Regions from separate parts of the Rhizobium sp. 01N447_2 genome, predicted to be linked through region 1. Evidence: riboswitches for the same ligand, from Rfam matches in the RefSeq annotation. Region 1 holds a riboswitch; each other region holds the start of a gene.
The links. Region 1 has a riboswitch for FMN ahead of AC1ECN_RS22635 (6,7-dimethyl-8-ribityllumazine synthase). Riboswitches for the same ligand answer to the same signal wherever they lie in the genome.
Positions count from the first base shown of each region.

Region 2: another riboswitch for FMN. It lies ahead of ribB (3,4-dihydroxy-2-butanone-4-phosphate synthase); the one in region 1 lies ahead of AC1ECN_RS22635 (6,7-dimethyl-8-ribityllumazine synthase).
Region 3: another riboswitch for FMN. It lies ahead of ribN (riboflavin transporter RibN); the one in region 1 lies ahead of AC1ECN_RS22635 (6,7-dimethyl-8-ribityllumazine synthase).

Region 1 covers NZ_JBFTQY010000036.1:31,736-39,996, reverse strand. Annotated here, with positions in the region: gene AC1ECN_RS22660 (CGNR zinc finger domain-containing protein) at 1-283, opposite strand, end outside; gene AC1ECN_RS22655 (alpha/beta fold hydrolase) at 454-1,146, shown strand; gene AC1ECN_RS22650 (TMEM175 family protein) at 1,182-1,781, shown strand; gene AC1ECN_RS22645 (alpha/beta fold hydrolase) at 1,828-2,673, shown strand; gene AC1ECN_RS22640 (SDR family oxidoreductase) at 2,738-3,508, shown strand; gene AC1ECN_RS22635 (6,7-dimethyl-8-ribityllumazine synthase) at 3,575-4,009, opposite strand; FMN riboswitch at 4,088-4,230, opposite strand; gene AC1ECN_RS22630 (SRPBCC family protein) at 4,492-4,938, shown strand; gene AC1ECN_RS22625 (GCG_CRPN prefix-to-repeats domain-containing protein) at 5,125-5,433, shown strand; gene AC1ECN_RS22620 (hypothetical protein) at 5,543-5,767, opposite strand; gene AC1ECN_RS22615 (adenylate/guanylate cyclase domain-containing protein) at 6,007-7,122, shown strand; gene AC1ECN_RS22610 (ArsR/SmtB family transcription factor) at 7,193-7,837, shown strand; gene AC1ECN_RS22605 (MFS transporter) at 7,834-8,261, shown strand, end outside.
Region 2 covers NZ_JBFTQY010000022.1:62,853-71,113, forward strand. Annotated here, with positions in the region: gene AC1ECN_RS17635 (sugar ABC transporter ATP-binding protein) at 1-433, shown strand, start outside; gene AC1ECN_RS17640 (SDR family oxidoreductase) at 456-1,244, shown strand; gene AC1ECN_RS17645 (beta/alpha barrel domain-containing protein) at 1,273-1,464, shown strand; gene AC1ECN_RS17650 (glucose 1-dehydrogenase) at 1,522-2,304, shown strand; FMN riboswitch at 2,498-2,648, shown strand; gene ribB (3,4-dihydroxy-2-butanone-4-phosphate synthase) at 2,775-3,410, shown strand; gene AC1ECN_RS17660 (SDR family oxidoreductase) at 3,497-4,264, opposite strand; gene AC1ECN_RS17665 (DMT family transporter) at 4,593-5,501, shown strand; gene mobA (molybdenum cofactor guanylyltransferase MobA) at 5,511-6,140, shown strand; gene mobB (molybdopterin-guanine dinucleotide biosynthesis protein B) at 6,137-6,658, shown strand; gene AC1ECN_RS17680 (PAS domain-containing hybrid sensor histidine kinase/response regulator) at 6,590-8,261, opposite strand, start outside.
Region 3 covers NZ_JBFTQY010000013.1:117,268-121,110, reverse strand. Annotated here, with positions in the region: gene AC1ECN_RS10805 (esterase-like activity of phytase family protein) at 1-1,309, opposite strand, end outside; gene ribN (riboflavin transporter RibN) at 1,393-2,301, opposite strand; FMN riboswitch at 2,491-2,646, opposite strand; gene hupB (DNA-binding protein HupB) at 2,769-3,044, opposite strand; gene lon (endopeptidase La) at 3,251-3,843, opposite strand, start outside.

The sequences.
Region 1 (8,261 bases):
TTGCTGGAAGCGGGCGGCCCTTGTGGGCGCGGACGAAATCCCGGAACCACTCGCGCAGGTGCCTCGCCTGGTCGGCGACCTTATCGAGTTCGCCGGGCAGAGCCTGCGCCCTCATCGCCTCCAGCGTCTCGTGCGGGACGAGCCCTGCCTGCTCCAGCCAGCGCAGCAGTCCTTCGCCGTCGTCGATCCAGTCGATCGGCATGTCCACGGGTGTGGCGATCGAATTCAGAAAATCCAGTCCCAACGCGTCGCCGACGAAAATGGCAGGGGAGCGGTTGTCCATCATAACTCCTGTTCCGGCTGCCGCGATGTGCACCGCCGGCGATCTCTCGAAGACATCAATGGCATGTAACCTCTTAAATGGTTCTTGACAAGTTACGCGCTATGGAAGTAACCGTTATAAACACATTAAACAGGTTACCTGATCTCAGCCAGATGCAGAGGAGAAGGCCGATGTCCCCCAATGAAGTAAATGTTGTGCTCGTCCACGGCGCGTGGGCCGATGGTTCTAGCTGGTCGAAGATCATCCCGCCGCTCACCGCCGAAGGCGTGGCAGTGGTCGCAGCACCGCTGCCGCTGACCTCCTTCAGCGATGACGTTGCGGCACTCGAGCACACCTTGGAGCGGGTGGCGGGGCCGGTGGTTCTCGTCGGCCATGCCTATGCCGGCGCGGTGATCGCGGCGACGAAGGATGAGAAGGTCAAGGCGTTGGTCTACATCGCCGCGCTGGCGCCCGATGAGGGCGAGACGGTTGCCGATATCTTCTATCGCGGCGAGCCGCACCCGCAAGCGCCGAAACTTTCGCCCGATAGCCATGGCCTGATCTACCTGCCTGATGAGGCCTTTGGCAAAGCATTCGCCCCGAATGCCGGGGCCGATGAGCAGATAGTGCTTGCCGCCGTGCAGCGGCCGATCTCGCCGGCCTGCATCACCGTTCCCGTGCCGCGCCCGCTCTGGAAGGACCGCCCGACCTGGTTCCTGGTCGCCGAACAAGACCGGATGATCGTTGCCGACAATCAGCGCTTCATGGCCGAACGGATGGGCGCGCTTACGCGTTTCCACGCTGTCGACCACACGCCCGGTGTGACCGCGCCGGCCGCCGTGCTCGACATTGTCAGGGAGGCAGTCGCCGCGGCGGCGGCCTGATGTCAACCGTCAACATGGGATGAGGAGGAACTGAGATGCACGGAGAGAAGATGACGACGGAGCGGGTGAGCGCCTTTTCGGACGCCGTGCTCGCGGTGATCATCACCATCATGGTGCTGGAATTGAAGGCGCCCGAGGTTCCGGACATATCGGCGATGCTGTCGCTCTGGCCGATATTGGTCAGCTATGCGCTGAGCTACCTGTTCATCGCAATCATCTGGATCAACCATCACCATCTGCTGCGGCTGGTGCGCTTTGCGTCGACCCGGCTGATCTGGATCAACTTCGCGCACCTGTTCCTGGTGTCGCTGCTGCCGTTCACGACGGCCTGGATGGCGAGGACCGACCTCGCGCCAATGCCGGTCGCCATCTATGCCGCCGTCTTCGTGGTCGTCAATGCCGCCTATCTCTTGTTCGAGCGCGAGATATTCGCGCATGCCGAGGCGGACGCCATGCCCGAACCGGCCCGCCGCCTGGCGCGCCGGCGCACGCTGCTGGGTCTTGCGATCTTCGCCGTGGCGGGGTTCGTCGCCCCTTTCGTGCCGCTCTTCGGCTTCTTCCTGATCTGCTGCGCCCTCGTTCTCTATCTCCAGCCGGAGATCTTCAGCAGCCGCCTGCAACGGCAGGCGAAATAACCGAACATAATATCTCAAACAAGTTACCAACACAAAGGAGACTGTCATGTCCACCATCAAATACCGCACCGCCGACGTCGACGGCTTCAAGATATTCTATCGCGAAGCGGGTTCGCCGGATGCTCCGAAGCTGCTTTTGCTGCACGGCTTTCCGAGCGCCGGCCACATGTTCCGCGACCTGATTCCGCTGCTGGCCGACCGCTTCCACATCGTCGCGCCCGATCTTCCGGGCTTCGGACAATCCGACCTGCCGGCCCGGCCTGCCACCTTCGACGGGATCGCGGCCACGATCGACCGCTTCACCGAAATCGTCGGCTTCGATCGTTACGCCGTCTACGTGTTCGACTATGGCGCGCCGACGGGCTTCCGGCTGGCGGTGAAACATCCCGAGCGCATCACGGCGATCATCTCGCAGAACGGCAATGCCTATGTCGAAGGTCTCAGCGACGGCTGGAACCCGATCCAGGCCTATTGGGAGGACGCCTCCGAAGAGAACCGCAATGCGCTGAAAGCGATGCTCCAGCCGGAGGCGACGATCTGGCAATATACCCATGGCGTCGCCGATCCGACGGCGGTTTCGCCGGATGGTTATTCGCTCGACAATTTCTATCTGGCCCGGCCTGAAGTCGAGGATGTGCAACTCGATCTTTTCGGCGACTACAAGAGCAATGTCGCGCTCTATCCTGCCTTCCAGGCGTATTTCCGCACCCACAAGCCGCCGTTCCTGGCCGTGTGGGGTGAGAATGACCCGTTCTTCCTGCCGCCCGGTGCAGAGGCCTTCAAGCGCGATAATCCGGGCGCGGTCGTGCGCTTCCTCGACACGGGCCATTTTGCGCTGGAAACGCATGCTGCCGAGATCGCTGCCGAGATTCGGGATTTTCTGGCCCGCTGACGGCAACCCGGCGCCGCCCCGCCGGAATGGGCGGGCGGTGGCCGAAGCAGAGAGGAGAAACGACATGTCGAACTCAGTAGCGATCATCACCGGGGCCAGCCAGGGTATCGGCCAGGCGACGGCGCGGCGCCTCGCGCGCGATTTTTCGGCGCTGGTGCTGGTCGCCCGCAACCGCGCCAATCTTGAGGAGACCGCGCAGGCGGTGAGGGCGGCCGGCGCGCAAGCCCTCGTCATCGGCGCCGACCTTGCCGAGCCGCAAACGGCGCAGGCCGTGGTCGATCAGGCGCTTGGCGCCTTCGGCCGCATCGATGCGCTGCTCAACATCGCCGGCGGGGTGCCACAGATCGATCTTTTCGAGATGACCGATGCGCAGTGGGAAGACGGGCTGGCGTTAAAGCTGCACGGCGCGAGGCGCCTGACGATAGCGGCATGGCCGGCGCTGAAAGAGGCAAAGGGCTCCGTCGTCTTGATGTCGGGCAATTCGGCGGTGTTTCCGAAGGCGCCGTATGCGGCGGTCGGTACCATCAATGCTGCCATCGTCGCGCTCGCCAAGGCCTTTTCCGATCGCGGCATCACCGATGGCGTGCAGGTCAACAGCGTGCTGCCCGGTCCCGTCATGACCGGCCGGCGTCGTTCCTATCTCGATTACTGGGCGCCGCTGCATGGCGTGAGCGTGGAAGAGGCGACCGCGCATTTCCCCAAGCAGGCCGGCATCGCCCGCTACGGCGAACCGGAAGAAATCGCCGAACTGATGGCTTTCCTGGTATCGCCGGGCGCACGCTGGATGACCGGCTCGACGCTGCGCATGGATGGCGGCGAGGTGAAGTCGATCTGATGCGGTCGACGGCGGGAGTGCCCCGCCGTCTTCATCTCCTGCGTTCCTCTGTTCGTCGAACCGCTTTCACGCGGCGAGAGCGGCGCGGGTTTTGCCGATCGTCAGAGCCGCCTTTGCGGCCTCGCGCCCTTTCTCGACGAAATGTGCGCGGTAGATCTGCTGGTGATGCTCGGTTTCCTGATACTGATGCGGCGTCAGCGAAACCGACAGCACCGGCACGCCGGTATCCATGCCGGCGCGCATCAGCCCATCGACGACGGCCTGGGCGACGAATTCGTGCCGGTAGATTCCGCCGTCGACGACGAAGGCGGCGGCAACGACAGCAGCATAGCGCCCGCTTGCCGCAAGATCGCGTGACAGCAGCGGCATCTCGAATGCGCCGGGAACATCGAACACATCGACCTGCTCGGGCGGAATAAGCTGATGGAAGCCATCTAGGGCACGGTCGACGATATCGGCATGCCAGCTGGCTTTGATGAAGGCATAGCGGGTGAGTGTCATGGTAATCTCCTTTGGCGAACAGACACATCACCCAAGGCGATCACGAACGTCCCCGACAGCCGCAAGGGCGGCAGGAACGCGCGTTCTCTTTCATCCGGACTATGACCGTCGGCTCAGGCATCTCACCTGATCTGCTGACCCTTCCTGAGAAGGCGCTCGCGGGCTCGCAATCCAAATTGCATACCGCCGGTAGGGACTTGCACCCCGCCCTGAGAACGGCGCGAACAATAGGTGGAAGGTGACGGGCTGGCAATAGTCAGGAAGAGGCTTTCGTGACCGATGAAAGCGCCGATGCAGGATCAGGGCTCCCGACGCGGCGATTTTGCTTGTTCGTCGATCGCGACGGGCAAGCCCTCTTGTGGAGGATGGGCTTGCGCCTACATGCTTCCAGTGAGGACATTCACGTCAGAATAGCACGGCAAGACAGGATGCGCCGTCTCCACCGGAGACGGGCAGGGCCGTGGCAACCACGGGAGAGAGAGATGCAAGACCCCTTCGTCGTCCACCGCGAGGCGCATATCGCGGCGCCGCCGGCCGCGGTGTTCGCGCTGATGACCGACCCGGAAAAGATCCTGCGCTGGATGGGAACGGAGGCGCAGGTCGAGCCGCAGCCCGGTGGGCTCTATCTCGTCAACGTCACCGGCGCCCGCTTTGCGCGCGGCTCGTTTCGAGAAGTGGTTCCGGTTCATCGCCTTGCCTACAGCTTCGGCTGGGACGGCAGTGAGGTGGTGCCGCCGGGGTCGAGCCTGGTCGAGATCGACCTGATCGAGCAAGGAGATGGAACGCTGTTGCGGCTCACCCATAGCGGCCTGCCGAGCGCCGAGCAATGCGCCGGCCATGCGGAAGGCTGGGCGCATTACCTCGGGCGGTTGACCGAGGTCGCCGCCGGGCATGATCCGGGTCCCGACCCTTTTTACGGCAGGACATGAACAAATTTTGCCGGCAGCGGGGCGTCTGTGAAGCGCTTGCCGTTGCGACAACAACGGTCGGCGAGCGCCCAAGCCGGTCGTGCGGAAGCGCTTCTTTTGCTACCGCAAACATGAACGCGCAGTTCATCTCCAGTTCAATTTAGCGGTCCTAATCTGCGGACGGCTGGATTGAAAATGGAGTTCACGATGAAGGCACTTTCTATCGCGGCTGCCTTGCTTGCCGGCAGCCTCTCGATCGGTACCGCGGAGGCAATGCCGATGGGGACAATCAATGTCCAGAGCAATGTCACAAAGGTCGACTACGCCTGCGGTCGCGGCTGGCATCTGACGCGCTGGGGCGAATGCCGGCGAAACTGGAGACGCCCGCCGCCGGTAGCTTTCTACGGTGGTCCGCCCCGCTGGGGCTGGGAGCGGCGTCACCGGGATTGGGATGGTCCGCGCTGGCGCGATGAGAGGCGCTGGGATCGCGACCGGCGCTGGCGGGATGATGACTAAAGGTCTGGCTTAGATGTAGATGGACGAAGGCCGGAGCGATTTTCGCCCGGCCTTTTCTAATGCTTCGCCGACGCTGACAGCCAGCGTTCTCCCGATTCGCCCGAGAGGATCAGATCCTGCTGACGAGCCAGTGCTTGTCGTCGATCAATTCCTCGAGCTCGACGGGATCCTTGACGCCGAATTCGAACCATTCGACGAGTTCTTTCGCCTTGCGGCTACTCTCCTCCGCCGTCAGCTCGACCTGATATCTTTCGCACCATCGCCGAAGGATCGACGTCAGCAGCGTCATGTCATTCCCATCCAGCGGATCTTTCGGCCAGAAAATCGTGCCCATCGTACCCCTCAATCACACGATGACGAACGGCCCCATAATGGAATCAAAGCCGCGCAAGTTTAAAGTGTTTATTTTTTGTTTTCCACCGCGGCGAATGGTTTTCGACAGGGGAGTGGAACGTCCTTTTGGGGATGAAAGGTTGAGCCGGTGGAAACGTCCTCATGGACATTCGGAATGGCTGCTTGCGCTCACCCGGGGACATCCTTGCGGCCGCCCCGGTCAGCGTGCGATGTTAAGCCATGGATCTGCCATCTCCCCTTGCCTGGCTGGTTGATGAGGCCGGTGCCTCGCCCAGTCCCGAATGGTTTCTGGCCGAACTCGGGCGCCGGCTGCTGGCCGATGGCCTGCCGCTTTTGGGCGGCGCGCTGACGCTTTCGGTGCCGCATCCGATCATCGCGCGGCGCACCTGGCTGTGGCGGGCGGAGACTGGCGCTGTTATTGAGGCTTTGGCCTTTGCCGCCGCTCCGCGGAGCGAGGCCGGGCGCGAGTGGCTGGCCGGGCTCGGGCCGGTATGGGAAGACAGGATCGGGCCTTCACAGGACAATCGGTCGGACAGCCCGCTGCTCGGCTGGGCGAGGGTTGCCAGCGGGGAAGGGGCAGGTGCATTCGGCGCAGCCGAGGCCGGCCTGCTGCGCGAGGTCGCGCGTTTTGCTGCAGCGCCGCTCGCCGCTTTGGCGGCGCGCGAGGCGCGGGCAGCGCTGCTTGAAGCCTATCTCGGCCGCCGTAGCGCCGCGCGGGTGCAGGCCGGCGCGCTTGCCCGCGGCACCGGCGAGACCATCCGCGCGGCCCTTCTCTGTGCCGATCTGCGCGACTTCACCGCCCTCTCCGAGGTGACCGAACCTCACGTGATGATATCAGCACTGGACGCCTGGTTTGACCGCGTCGCTGGCGCCGTGCATGCCTTCGGCGGTGAGGTGTTGAAATTCATCGGCGACGGCGTGCTGGCGATCTTTCCGGTCACGGCTACGTCAGGCGAGGGCGACGCAGCCCGAGGGGATTGCGAGGCTTGCGAGGCCGCACTTCGGGCGGTCGCCGCCAGCCGTGCCGGCATGGCCCATCTCGATCAACTGCGCCAGGCGCAGGGACTGGCACCGCTGCCCTTCGGCGCAGCACTTCATTTCGGCGAAATCCTGTGGGGCAATATCGGCGCGGCCGACCGGTTGGATTTTACCGCCATCGGCCCCGCCGTCAATCTGGTCAGCCGGCTGGAAGGGCTCTGCAAGCCGCTCGGCCGAAGCGTGCTGATCTCGGGCGCGGTGGCAGCGAATACGGCGACGGCGCTGACGCCGCTCGGAGAGCACACATTGCGCGGCATCGCCGACCCTTGCGCTGTCTTTGCCCTGCCGACGGATTGAGCTGCGGGCAGGGATGAAGTTTTGCAAAGAAAAATTTGCAAAGATATGTTTGCAATAGTAGGCTTGCGGCATGAAAACACCGCGCCCGCAGCCTGCTCAATCCGTCACCGCACCCCGCACCATCAGCCGCGTGGTGCCCGATCCGACCGCGCTGAAGGCGCTGGCGCATCCAGTCCGGTTGCGCATGCTCGGCATGCTCAGGGTCGATGGACCCGCTACGGCGACGCAGCTGGCGGTGCGGCTCGGGTTGAACAGCGGCGCTACCAGCTATCACCTGCGCCAGCTTGCCCAATACGGCTTTATCGAGGAAGCACCGCATCCCTCGCGGCGCGATCGCTGGTGGCGCGCAAGCCACGAACTTACCTCGGTGCCGGCCAGCGAGGCTGAGGGCGAAGCGTTGGATCTCGATCTTGCCTTCAACCAGGCGGCACTCTCGCTGCAGGTCGGTCAGATGCAGCAGGCGCTGGAGGAATATACCGAGCTGCCGGCGGAATGGCGCAAGGCGAGCACGGCCAGCGACATCATCATCCCGATGACGGCGGAACAGGCCGAAGCCCTGACCAAGCGGCTGACCGATATCATTCTCGAAGCGATGCGGGTAGCTCCGCCTTTGGGGGAGCTGGCACCCCCGGATATGGTTCCCTTCTCGATCATGCTGCACGCCTTTCCCTACCCGGGCCGGCTCCCGCACTGCGATGGGGATGGTGGGCCATGAGAAGAGGTGGACCTTTCCTGGCGCTTGCCGCAGCCGAGACGCTTTCGCTTTCCGGCACGCGGCTGTCGACCATCGCCATTCCCTGGCTGGTGCTGAGCACGACGGGCAGCCCGGTTCTGACCGGGCTGACGGCTATGATGGAAATGCTGCCCTATGTCGCCGCCAAGGCGCTCAGTGGGCCGCTGATCGACCGCGTCGGCCCGAAGCGCATCGCCGTCGTCTGCGATACCGCCTCGGTGGCTGTGGTGGGGCTGGTGCCGCTGCTCGATCTCTTTGGCCTGCTTAATATGCCGCTGCTACTGCCTGTTGTCTTTGCCATGGGCGTGCTGCGCGGCCCTTCCGATGCCGCCAAACAGGCGATGGTGCCTGATATCGCCACGCTGGCGGCCATGCCGCTCGAACGGGTCACCGGCGTCGTCGGTGC
Region 2 (8,261 bases), on a different contig from region 1:
CAGCGAGAACATTATCTATGCCAATCTTGACAAACTGGGCGGTGGTTGGATCACGCCGCGCATCAAGCGCTCATTTGCGGAAAAGGCAGTTGCCAAGTTCGGCGTAAAGGGCCGTGCTGAACAGCACGCCTCGGACCTGTCCGGCGGCAACCAGCAGAAGGTCGTGATCGCGAAGTGGCTGATGCGCGATCCCAAGGTCGTCGTGCTCGACGAACCGACGAGAGGCATCGACGTCGGTGCCCGAGCGGGCATCTACGACATCATCGTCAATCTTGCCAAACAGGGCGTGGCGGTCATCGTCGTAAGCTCGGACCTCGAAGAAGTTCTCGGAATCTCCAATCGCATTCTCGTGCTTGCGCAAGGCAAGCAGGCGGGGATTCTCAATCGTGACCAGGCAAATGACGTTTCGGTCATGGAGCTGGCCACCATCTAAACAGACAGAGAAAGGAAGAGCGGTGTCCGACATCACTCTGAACGCCCCGAAGCTTTTCGATCTCAGCGGCCAGGTTGCCATCGTTACCGGAGCCGGCAGCGGTATTGGTCAGCGCATTGCCATCGGCCTTGCGCAATGCGGCGCCGACGTGGCGCTGCTCGACCGCCGAACCGACGACGGGCTGGTCAAGACGGCCGAACATATTCGCGCCGCCGGCCGCCGCTCGATCCAGATCGCGGCGGATGTCACGAGCAAATCTTCCCTTGGAGATGCCGTAGCACGCACCGAAGCCGATCTCGGCACGCTGACGCTTGCAGTCAACGCTGCAGGCATCGCTAACGCGAACGCAGCGGAAGAAATGGAGGAGGACCAATATCAGACGTTGATGGATATCAACCTGAAAGGCGTCTTTCTTTCCTGCCAGGCAGAGGCTCGCGCCATGCTGAAGAATGGACGCGGCTCCATCGTCAACATCGCTTCCATGTCGGGTGTGATCGTAAACCGGGGGCTGAGCCAAGCGCACTATAACGCCTCCAAGGCGGGCGTGATCCATATGTCGAAGTCCATGGCGATGGAATGGGTCGACCGCGGCATTCGCGTCAACACCATCTCCCCCGGATACACGGCAACGCCCATGAACACCCGTCCGGAGATGGTCCACCAGACCAAGCTCTTCGAAGAGCAGACGCCGATGCAGCGCATGGCAGCGGTCGACGAGATGGTTGGTCCGGCGGTGTTTCTGCTGTCGAATGCAGCAAGTTTCGTGACCGGCGTCGATCTTCTCGTCGACGGCGGTTTCTGCTGCTGGTGATGAGAAAGCTCATTGCCGCTGCTGGAAAGTGACCGATCTCGCTTCCTCCCTGGCTGAGATCGAGGCGCTGAAGGGACTAACGGGCAAGACGGCGTGCGATATCGCCGTCTGCCCGCCCTTCACGCCGATCGAACGGGCTGTCGAACGGACGGAGAGCTCGGGCGTCGTCATCGACGCTCAAGACTGCCTGAATTCGCGACAACCGGTTGATCTCCAATAATGATCGCATGGTAGGTCGCACCCAGATTTATTGTTTATCGATGGACAAGGAAAGAGCATGAAACGCTTTGAGCAGAAGACCGTCGTCATTACCGGTGGCAGCCGCGGCATCGGAGCGGCGATCGCCAGACGCTTTGCGAAAGAAGGCGCCAATCTCGTCGTCTCGGCCAACGAGGAACTGGTTCACGGCGTTGCCGAACAGATCCGGGCCGACGGCGGCAAGGCGATCTCCTTCATCGGCGACGTCACCGACAAGGCGAGCGTCACCGCCCTCTATGATGCCGCCGAGAAGGAATTCGGCTCGGTCGACGTCTCGATCCAGAACGCCGGCGTCATCACCATTGCCCGCGTCGAGGACCTGACCGAAAACGAGTGGGACAAGGTCATGGCCGTCAACACCAAGGGCGTCTTCCTCTGCGCCCAGGAGGCGATATCGAGAATGCGCAAGCACAAGCGCGGCGGCCGCATCATCAACACCGCTTCCGGCCAGGCCCGTGACGGCTTTATCTACACGCCGCATTATGCCGCCTCGAAAATGGGCGTCGTCGGCATCACCCAGAGCCTGGCCAAGGAAGTCGCGACCGAGAAGATCACCGTCAACGCCTTCTGCCCCGGCATCATCGAGACCGACATGTGGGCCTATAACGACCAGGCCTGGGGCAAGCTGCTCGGCAACTACGCCCCCGGCGAGTTGATGAAGGAATGGGTCGAGGGCATCCCGATGAAACGGGCCGGCTCCGGCGAGGATGTCGCCGGCCTGGTTACCTTCCTCGCCAGCGACGACGCCGCCTATATCACCGGCCAGACCATCAATGTCGACGGCGGCCTGATCATGTCCTGATGCATGTCGCCCAAAAGTGCGCAGTGGTTTTGGGACAACGACATGCATGGAAGGATCAAAGCACCAACGAAGCACGGAAGGCGACCCGGTCGTCGCCTCCGTGTGAACAGTGTGTCCATCGGCGTTAGGGCAGCTTTGCATTTTTGCCGGGTCGAGTGACCTTGCCATCCGCCTGTTTTTGATCCTATCTTTGAAATGTTCTCAGGGCGGGGTGTAATTCCCCACCGGCGGTATCAGGAGCAATCCTGGAGCCCGCGAGCGCTTCCGGCACCTCCTGTCGGAAGGTCAGCAGATCCGGTGAGATGCCGGAGCCGACGGTATAGTCCGGATGGAAGAGGACAACACGGGCAGTCGCACTCCATCCTGGAGTCGGCTGACGTTTGTTCGCCCAAGGGCAGAAGGCTCGCTCACGGATTGAGCCGAGCAGACCATGTCAGTCCGCTGACATAACCCTTGAAAGGCCAGACAGCATGACTATCGCAAGAATTGAAGATGCCATATCAGCCATTGCCAGCGGCAAGATGGTCGTCGTCGTCGACGACCAGAACCGGGAAAACGAAGGCGATATCGTGGTCGCGGCCGATGCCGTCACCCCGGAAACAATCGCCTTCATGATGAACCACGCCCGCGGGCTCGTTTGCATTGCCATGGAAGGCGAGCGTCTCGATGCGCTCGATATCCCGCTGATGGTGCCCAACAACACGGAATCGCACAAAACTGCCTTCACGGTCTCGGTCGATTATCTCAAGGGCACGACGACGGGCATTTCTGCGGCGGACCGTGCCGCCACCGTCCGCGCCCTCGTCGACGATCGCGCAAAGCCTGCCGAATTCGCCCGCCCCGGCCACATCTTTCCGCTCCGCGCCAACCCCCGCGGCGTGCTTGGCCGCCCCGGCCACACCGAAGCCGCCGTCGATCTCGCCCGCCTCGCCGGAAAGACCCCGGCCGGCGTCATCTGCGAAGTCGCCAACGACGACGGAACCATGTCCCGCCTCCCCGAACTCACGCTCTTTGCTGAGCGCCACAACCTCCCCCTCGTCACCATCGAGGATCTGGTCGCCTATCTCGAACGCCAGACGGCAAGAGACATACGCGAAGTCGCCTGATCGATGCCTTTGTTGCGGCGGCATAGCCCGCCGCAACAAACAACGTGCCGCAGCGATAACCCTGACGGCACCTTCCCTTGCCCGCCTTATGTCCGGCTGATCGAAACCCCACCATCCGCCAGCATCGCCGTGCCGGTCACGAAGCTCGACATGTCGGAGGCGAGGAAAAGCGCCGCATTGGCGATCTCTTCGGGTTGTGCCATGCGTTTCAGCGCATGCAATCCCTCCACGAAGGCGAGCAGTTCCGGCGTGGCATCAGGCGCGTTGGTGATGCTGGCGGGTGTGTCGGTGCCGCCGGGAAGCAGTGCGTTGACGCGGATCTTCTGCGCTCCGAGTTCAGCGGCGAGCACTTGCACGAAGCCGATCAGCCCCGCCTTGCTCGCCGCATAGGCGGCCATGCCAGGCATGCCGACGGTGTGGCCGACGAAAGTCGAGGTGAAGATCAGCGACCCGCCACCTTTTCCCATCGCCGCCGACTGGTGCTTGGCGCCGAGGAAGGCGGCGGTGAGATTGGTCTCGATCGTCTCGCGCCAGCCCTCCACCGACAGCCCGGCGACCGGCCCCATCTCACCAAGGATGCCGGCATTGTTGAAGGCGATGTCGAGCCGGCCGAAACGCGAAACTGCCGTCTCGACGAGCCTTGCCTGCAGAGCCTCGTCCTTGACATCGCCTGATATGGCGACGGCCTGACCACCCTCTGCCTCGATCTCCGCGACGACGGCATCGAGCGCGTTCTGCCGCCGACCGGTGACCACGAGCTTGGCGCCTTCCCGCGCAAAGAGTTTCGCCGCCGCCCGGCCGATGCCGGAGCTTGCGCCGGTGATGATTGCGATCTTGTCGTTGAGAAGTGTCATATCGATCTCTCCTGGGTTGTTGCGAGATCTGAGATGCTCAAACATCAGGCGATGCAGCCACCCGTTTCCCGCGCAGGAAGAGAAAAACGCCTATGGCCGAACCGGCGGCGCGACGGCGCGTCCTCATCGACGCCTTGATTGCGGCGTCGGAAATATCGGAATTAACTTTATAAAACGGGGATTTGTCGGAACTTCCACCCACACCCCTGCATTGACATCAGCGCCATTGTGCATCGCATCATCGATTTATGTCGGGTGTGACATTCATCCGATTCCCTTCATGCATCTTCGCGACTAAAAGAGGCGCACAGGTAACGGGAATCTCTTCATGCCGCGGTCACGCAATACTGAGGGCGCCATTTATATGAGCATGGCGATGGCCGGCTTTTCCGCGAGCGACGCTCTGTCCAAATCGGTGATCGCCTATATGAACGCCGGCGAAATCATGTTCCTGCGCGGCCTCTTCACCAGCCTGCTCGTCTATCTGATCGCCTGGAAAATGGGTGCGCTGCGCTCCTGGCGTATCATGCTCCAGCCGATGATCATCTTCAGGATCTTCTGCGAGACGCTCTCCGCCGTCACCTATATCACCGCGCTCGGCATGATGCCGATCGCCAATGCCTCGGCGATCCTGCAGTCGCTGCCGCTGGTCGTCACCTTCGGGGCTGCGCTCTTCTTCGACGAGCCGGTCGGCTGGCGGCGCTGGTCGGCGATCCTCGTCGGCCTCTTCGGCGTGATGATCATCATCCGTCCCGGCCCTGATGGATTCACCCCCGCCGCCCTGCTCTGCGTCGCCGCGGTGCTGACAACGGCCGGCCGCGATCTCGCCACCCGGAGCATCAGTCCGGAGATTCCTTCGCTGATGATAACCGTCATCACCGCCATATCAGCCTCCTTTTTCGGCGCCCTGCTCATCCCGGTGCTCGGCGGCTGGCAGCCGGTCAGCGCTAACGCGCTTGGGCATCTCGTGCTCGCATCGGTGCTGGTGCTCGTCGGCTACCAGTCGGTCATCCTCGCCATGCGCACCGGCGAAATCTCCTTCGTCGCGCCGTTCCGCTATACCAGCCTGATCTTCTCCTCTCTGCTCGGCTTTATCTTCTTCGCCGAAGTGCCTGACAGCTGGACGCTCGTGGGGGCTGCGATCGTCATCGCCTCCGGCCTCTATACGTTCTATCGTGAGGCCAAGCGCCGTGTGTCGCCAATCGCGCAGGAATCCGCGCCGCGCGCGCCGGTTTGAGTAAGGATGATGGCTGAATTCTCGTTGGATAAATCTCATATAGCGGGCGTCGTGCTGGCCGGCGGCCGTTCGCAGCGCATGGGCCGCGATAAAGCGGGCGTGATGCTTGGGGCAGAGAGCCTGCTCCACCATGTGCTGACCCGCCTCTCGCAGCAGGCCTTGCTCGTTGCCGTCAATGCCGATGTCGCCGCCGAGGACGTGCCCGTCGTTCCCGACCGTTTTCCCGGCAAGGCCGGACCGATGGCCGGAATCCATGCGGCGATGGTCTATGCCGCCGGCCTTCCCTCGATCACCCATGTCGTCACCGTCTCGGTCGATTGCCCGTTCTTCCCGGCCGATCTGGTCGCCAGGCTGGCCGCAGCGGTCGACCACCCTTCGCAAATCGCCATTGCCGCCTCCGAGGGCCGCAGCCATCCCGTCTTCGGGCTTTGGCCGGTGACGTTGGCCGCCGACCTCGAAGCCTGGATCGCCATCGACGAGAAGCGTCGCGTGCGCGACTTCCTGTTACGGCATGACGTTACGGAAGTGGCGTTCCCGCTGCATCCGACCCGCGCCAGCCTGCTCGACCCCTTCTTCAACATCAACACGCCTGATGATCTTGTCGAGGCGGAACGCTGGCTGGAGGCCCTTCGCGCATGACCGTACCGAAAATCTTCGGCATCGCCGGCTGGAAGAACTCGGGCAAGACGGGCCTCGCCGTCCAGCTGGTGACGGAGTTCACCCGCCGTGGCTACAAGATCTCGACGATCAAGCACGCCCATCATGATTTCGACATAGACAAGGTCGGGGCCGACAGCTACCGCCACCGCCAGGCCGGCGCCCATGAGGTCACCATCGTCTCCGGCACCCGCTACGCCATCATGCACGAGCTGCGCGGCGCACCCGAGCCCGAGTTCGAGGAGATCCTCGCCCGCCTCGCCCCCTGCGACCTCGTGCTGATCGAAGGCTATAAGCGCGAACCGATCCCGAAGATCGAGGCCCGCCGCCTGGAGGCCGCCAATCGTGAACCGTTGGCGCCAAGCGATCCCCATATCTGCGCCATCGCCGCCGATCACGCAGTCACGGATACGGCCCTGCCGGTCTTCGATCTAGACGACACAGGCGCCATCGCCGATTTCATCGCGGACATCGTCGGTCTTGGAAGGGCTAAGCCCTAAGCCACCTGCCCCACTGCCGGATCGGAGAAGCGGAACCGTTTCGCGTGCCATCGCCTTGGCGATCTCCTTGGCAAGCTGAGCCTGATTATAGGGCTTTCCCAATCTCGGAAGATCGATATCAGTGCCGGCAGGAAGATCGGCGTAACCTGTCGCCAGCACGATCGGCAACGCCGGATGAATGTTCCGCGCAGCCTGGGCAAGCTGTGCGCCGGTCATACCAGGCATCGAATAGTCGGTGATGACAAGGTCGAAATGCTGACCGCTGATCAATTCCAGCGCCTGCGAGCCGGAATTTGCCTCGACCACCTCGTGGCCGAGATCTTCAAGCATGTCGACCGAACTCATCGCAATCAAGGCATCGTCATCGACGAGCAGGATCTTCAGTCTGGATGCAGCTTGTGGGACCGGCAGCTCCGCCTCGGCCGGCCGCTCGGGGCGCCGTTCGGTCGCCGGAAGCCACAGTTCGGCGGTCGTTCCGACCCCAAGCTCGCTCGTCATACGGAGTGCGCCATTGAGCTGAACCGCAAGTCCGTGGATCATCGATAAGCCCAGACCCGTTCCCTTTCCGAGTTCCTTGGTCGAGAAAAACGGATCGACTGCCTTCTTCAGCGTCTCCGCATCCATGCCGGTGCCGCCGTCAGCCACCGCCAACACCAGATAGGCCCCTTTGCCGAGAGCGGCATCGCCAGCAACCTGCTCCTCGCGCAGCGATATGGACAGCGTCCCGCCATCCGGCATCGCATCGCGGGCATTGACCGCAAGGTTGAGCAGCGCCAATTCGAGCTGGTTCGCGTCGACCAGCGCCGGAGGCAGCGTCGCCGGCAGGGTGGTTTTTATGCTGATCGAGGATCCGACCGAGCGCCGCAGCAGGTCGTTCATGCCGGAGACCAGCGCGGCCAGATCGACGGGCTTGACCTGCAGATCCTGCTGTCTGGCAAAAGCCAGCAGCCGCTGCGTCAGCGCCGCTCCACGCCGCGCGCCCTGAATCGCCCCGTCGACCAGACGCGTCGCCTTGGCATCTCCGCCAACGTGCTTGCCGAGCAACTCCAGATTTCCGAGAACGACCATAAGCAGATTATTGAAATCGTGGGCGACGCCGCCGGTCAGTTGGCCGATCGCCTCCATCTTTTGCGATTGGCGAAGCTGCTCCTCGGCTCTTTCGCGCTGGGCGACTTCCTCGAGCAGGGTCTGGTGAGCGGCGTTGACCTCTTTGGTCCGTTCCCTCACACGTTCTTCGAGGGTTTCATTGAGCCGCCTCAGATTTTCCTCGATGGTCTTTCGGACGGTGGTATCAGAGCAGACGCCGACGAGTTTCCTCGCGGAACCATATCTGTCGGAATAAAGCTGCGCGTGGACCTCGGTCCAATGCAGCGATCCATCCGGCCAGATCGTCCTGTGCTCGATGGAATAGTCGCGTCCGGTATCGATCGTCTGGCGCAGGCGTGCCAGCACAAGATCCCGGTCGTCGGGGTGGATGCTTGCGATCAGATCGTCGCGCGTGACATCGTCATCCGGCCCTCGACCGAAGATTGCCTTGCAGGTCGCCGAGGCCGACAAGGCCATCGAGGACAGCTCCAGCTCCCACGCCCCGAGACGACCGGCG
Region 3 (3,843 bases), on a different contig from region 1:
AGGCCTTTTCGCCTTCCGAGCGCTCGTAGATCATCACATGCGAGCGCGCGCCGCCGTCCTTGCCGAGGTCGAGCTCGTTGGCGGTCGCAAAAAGATTACGCGCGGGAATGGCGATCGCGCCTTCCGGCGAAATGCCCGACGGCAAGAGCTGGATGAGTTCGGGATCGGCGCCGGTATCCTTGAAAACGCCGACGACCGAAGCACGCTCGGCGAGCAGGAAGAAATACTGATCGCCGCCGAACTTGGCGGCTTCGAGGCCTTCCGGCTCGACGCCCTTCGATCCCGAACGGCTTTCCGGATAGTGGCCGATATGGGCAACGGCGCGTTCGAAGGAGGCGCCTGATTCGTAGAGAAGTTTGCCCGTCTTGTCGAAGATGGTGAAACCACGCGAGCCGCCCTGGTAGTCGCCTTCATTGGCGACGACGAGGCGGTTGTCGTCCAGCCACTTCACGGCGTCGGGCTCGCGCAGCACGCCCTTGGCTTCGCCCGAGAATTTCAGGGCGCCGTCACGCTTGGTGTCGATGCCGGAAAGATCGACGCTGCCGGCGGAGAAATGCGTCTTCACGTCAGCCGTGTTGGCGTCGATGATGACGATCTCATTGTTCTCCTGCAGCGTGAGGGCAATCTCGTTCAGGCCGTTGAAGGCGACGAATTCCGGCTCCGGATCTTCAGGGGCGACGCCGGTAAGCCCGGTCAGCGCCACGTGCTTGATAGTGCCGCAATCGACGGTGCCGTTCTTGACCTGGAAGACGACGAGGTCGCCGGCCGGCATTTGCGGGATCTTGCCGTCATTGACGTCTTCGTCGCGCTCGTTTTCGATTGCGATGGCGCCGAGCGTCTTGTCCTTGTTGAGGGCGATCGAATCCGGCTGGCCGCCGAGATCGCAGCTGTTCTCGGTCTTCTTGGTCGCCACGTCGACGATCGCGAGACGGCCCGAGGGCTTCGCCTTGCTTTCGGAGGTGTTGACAGCAACGAGCGCCTTGCCGGCGCTGGAGGTGACCGATGTCGGCTCGCCGTCCATCATCACCGCGCCGCCGGCCTTCGGTGCCTTGGCATCGGTAATATCGATGAAGCCGATCGCGCCGAGCGGGCTGTCGCTATAGATCAGCGTGTTGCCGTCGTCGGTCGCGGTGATGATTTCGGCGGAGCTCACCGACAGCTTGTCCTTGTCAGCCGGCGGGTTCTCTGCGACCGGGAAGGAAGCGATGCGGTTGAAAACCGGTTCGGCCGCGGCCGGAAAAGCAACGGATGCGAGAAGCACGACAGCGAGCACTGCCTTGCGCGATGAAATTGTCATGAAATCCCCCATGTGTCGAACATTCGAAACAGGAGTTTTCTGCGCGCGCGGCATGACAGAGGCATGACAGATGCGGCATTTTGCACCTGATCACGTCAGGCTGGTTTGCGCTCCCGGCGCATCTCGTTTCGCATGATGAACAGCGAAGCAGACAGGATGAGAGCCGCTCCCAGCCAGAGATAACCCGCCGGCGCATAACCGAAGAACAGCCAACCCGCCAGTACGTTCAACGGCAGCTTCAGATCGTCGAACGGCTGGACATAGGCGGCATCAGCGGCTGCATAGGCGAGCGTCAGGAAATACTGCGCTGCGGCAGTCAGCAGCCCCGCCAGCAGGAACAGGGCAAGGGTTGCGCCCGTCGGCACTGCAAAGCCTGCCGCAAGCGCCAGCCCGCCATTTATCGGCGTCAGCAGAACGAGCAGCCAGACGGTGATCGTCTCCGGTCGTTCGATACCCGTCAGGCTCTTGGTGATCAGCGACGAGGCGCCCCACAGCAGCGCCGAAAGCACAGGCAAGAGAGCCGCCCAGCCAAAACCATCAGACCATGGCTGCAGGATGATCATCGCTCCGGTGAAACCCGCAGCCGTCGCAGCCCAGCGGGCCGGGCCGACGCGCTCACCCAGGAAAAGCCGGGCGCCCAGAATGATGAAGAAGGGCGAGGTCATCACCAGTGCGATCGCCTGCCAGATCGGCACCGCGGCAAGGCCCGCGACCCAAGCTTCGACGCCGAGCGCGGCAAGCGCGACGCGCACGAGGTGACGCCAGGGATAGTCCGTGCGCATCGCCGCAAGGCCGAGCCTCTTAAGGAACGGCAGCGAAAACAGGAAGGCGAAGCCATATTGCCAGAAAGCTGCCGACGCCGAGGGAAAGGCAAGCTTCATCGTCAGCCATTGGGTGACGACGTTGAGAAGCGAAAAGGCAATGCCGGCAAGCACCATCCAGAGGGCGCCGACAACGGCGCGGGACGGCGAGACTGCAAGGGAAGTCTGATTCATGTCTTTCATCCAAACTACAGCGCCGCGCGTCTTTTCAGACGCGCAAAGGACGCTGTAGCACTTTAAATCGCTGCATAATTTTATCCTTAAATCGATTCCGATTTAAGGATAAAATTATGCAGTGGGACCAACATAAATCAGGACGCATGAACCCCGACGAAGCGGCACAGGGCAACCCCTGCCCTTCGCACGGCCGACGCTCATTCTCTTCCATCCGGACTTTAACCGTCGGCTCCGGAATCGCACCGGATCTGCTGAGCCTTCCCCCGCTTGGACACGAGGAAAGGCGCTCGCGGGCTCGAGCCGAAACCCTTACCCGCCGGTGGGGAGTTTCACCCCGCCCTGAGAACAGAAACGTCGTAGATCAAAGCCCGGACGACAGCAAGGCTCGCCAAAGCAAAAGGGGTCCGGCAAAGCCGAACCCCTCTTAAATCCTGCACAACCGGTCTCGTTTCCGGCCGACGGATAATATCAGATCAGCCGTTGACGGCGTCCTTCAGGCCCTTGCCGGGCGTGAATTTCGGCACGTTGCGAGCCGGAATGTCGACTTCAGCGCCCGTCGACGGGTTACGGCCCTTCGTTGCGGCACGATGAGAAACGGTGAAGCTGCCGAAACCCGCGAGGCGAATGTCGCCCTTGTTCTTGAGTTCAGCCTGGACAACGTCGAAAACCGCGTCAACAGCGGAAGCCGCGTCAGACTTCGTCAGTCCTGCCTTTTCGGCTACTGCGGACACGAGTTCATTCTTGTTCATGTTTCCACCCCTTTCTAAATGGTATGAAACGACTCAAAAGTAAGCTAGGCGCAGAATAGGTTTCATCAGGCCCGCCGAAAACCCAAAAGCCCTGCAAATCAAGGAAAAGCAAGCGTCTACATGACGTTTTCACAAAAAAGGCTGGCGTTTCCGCCAGCCTTTTTCCGTGTTTTGCCCCAATTGGGCATAAATGTGGCAAAGGCCACTCAATGCGCTATGGTTGCGCCTGTCTCATCGAGGCCTTCGACCGATGTGATGACCGGCGTTTCCACCGTGCCGTCCCATTCGATCGGCTCCGGCCGCCGGATCAGTGCGTGCTTGATCACCTCGCCCATGCGGGATACCGGGATGATCTCCATGTTGTTCTTCACGTTATCAGGAATCTCCGCCAGGTCCTTGGCGTTTTCCTCCGGAATCAGCACCTTCTTGATGCCGCCGCGAAGCGCTGCGAGCAGCTTTTCCTTGAGACCGCCGATCGGCAGCACACGGCCGCGAAGGGTGATTTCACCGGTCATGGCCACATGCCTGTCCACCGGAATGCCGGTCATGATCGAGACGATCGCGGTTGCCATGGCGACGCCGGCCGAGGGGCCATCCTTCGGCGTCGCGCCTTCCGGCACGTGCACGTGGATGTCGCTCTTGTCGAAGCGCGGCGGCTCGATGCCGAAATCGACGGCGCGCGAGCGGACATAGGAGGCCGCTGCCGAGATCGATTCCTTCATGACTTCCTTCAGATTGCCGGTGACCGTCATGCGGCCCTTGCCCGGCATCATCACGCCTTCGATGGTCAGCAGCTCGC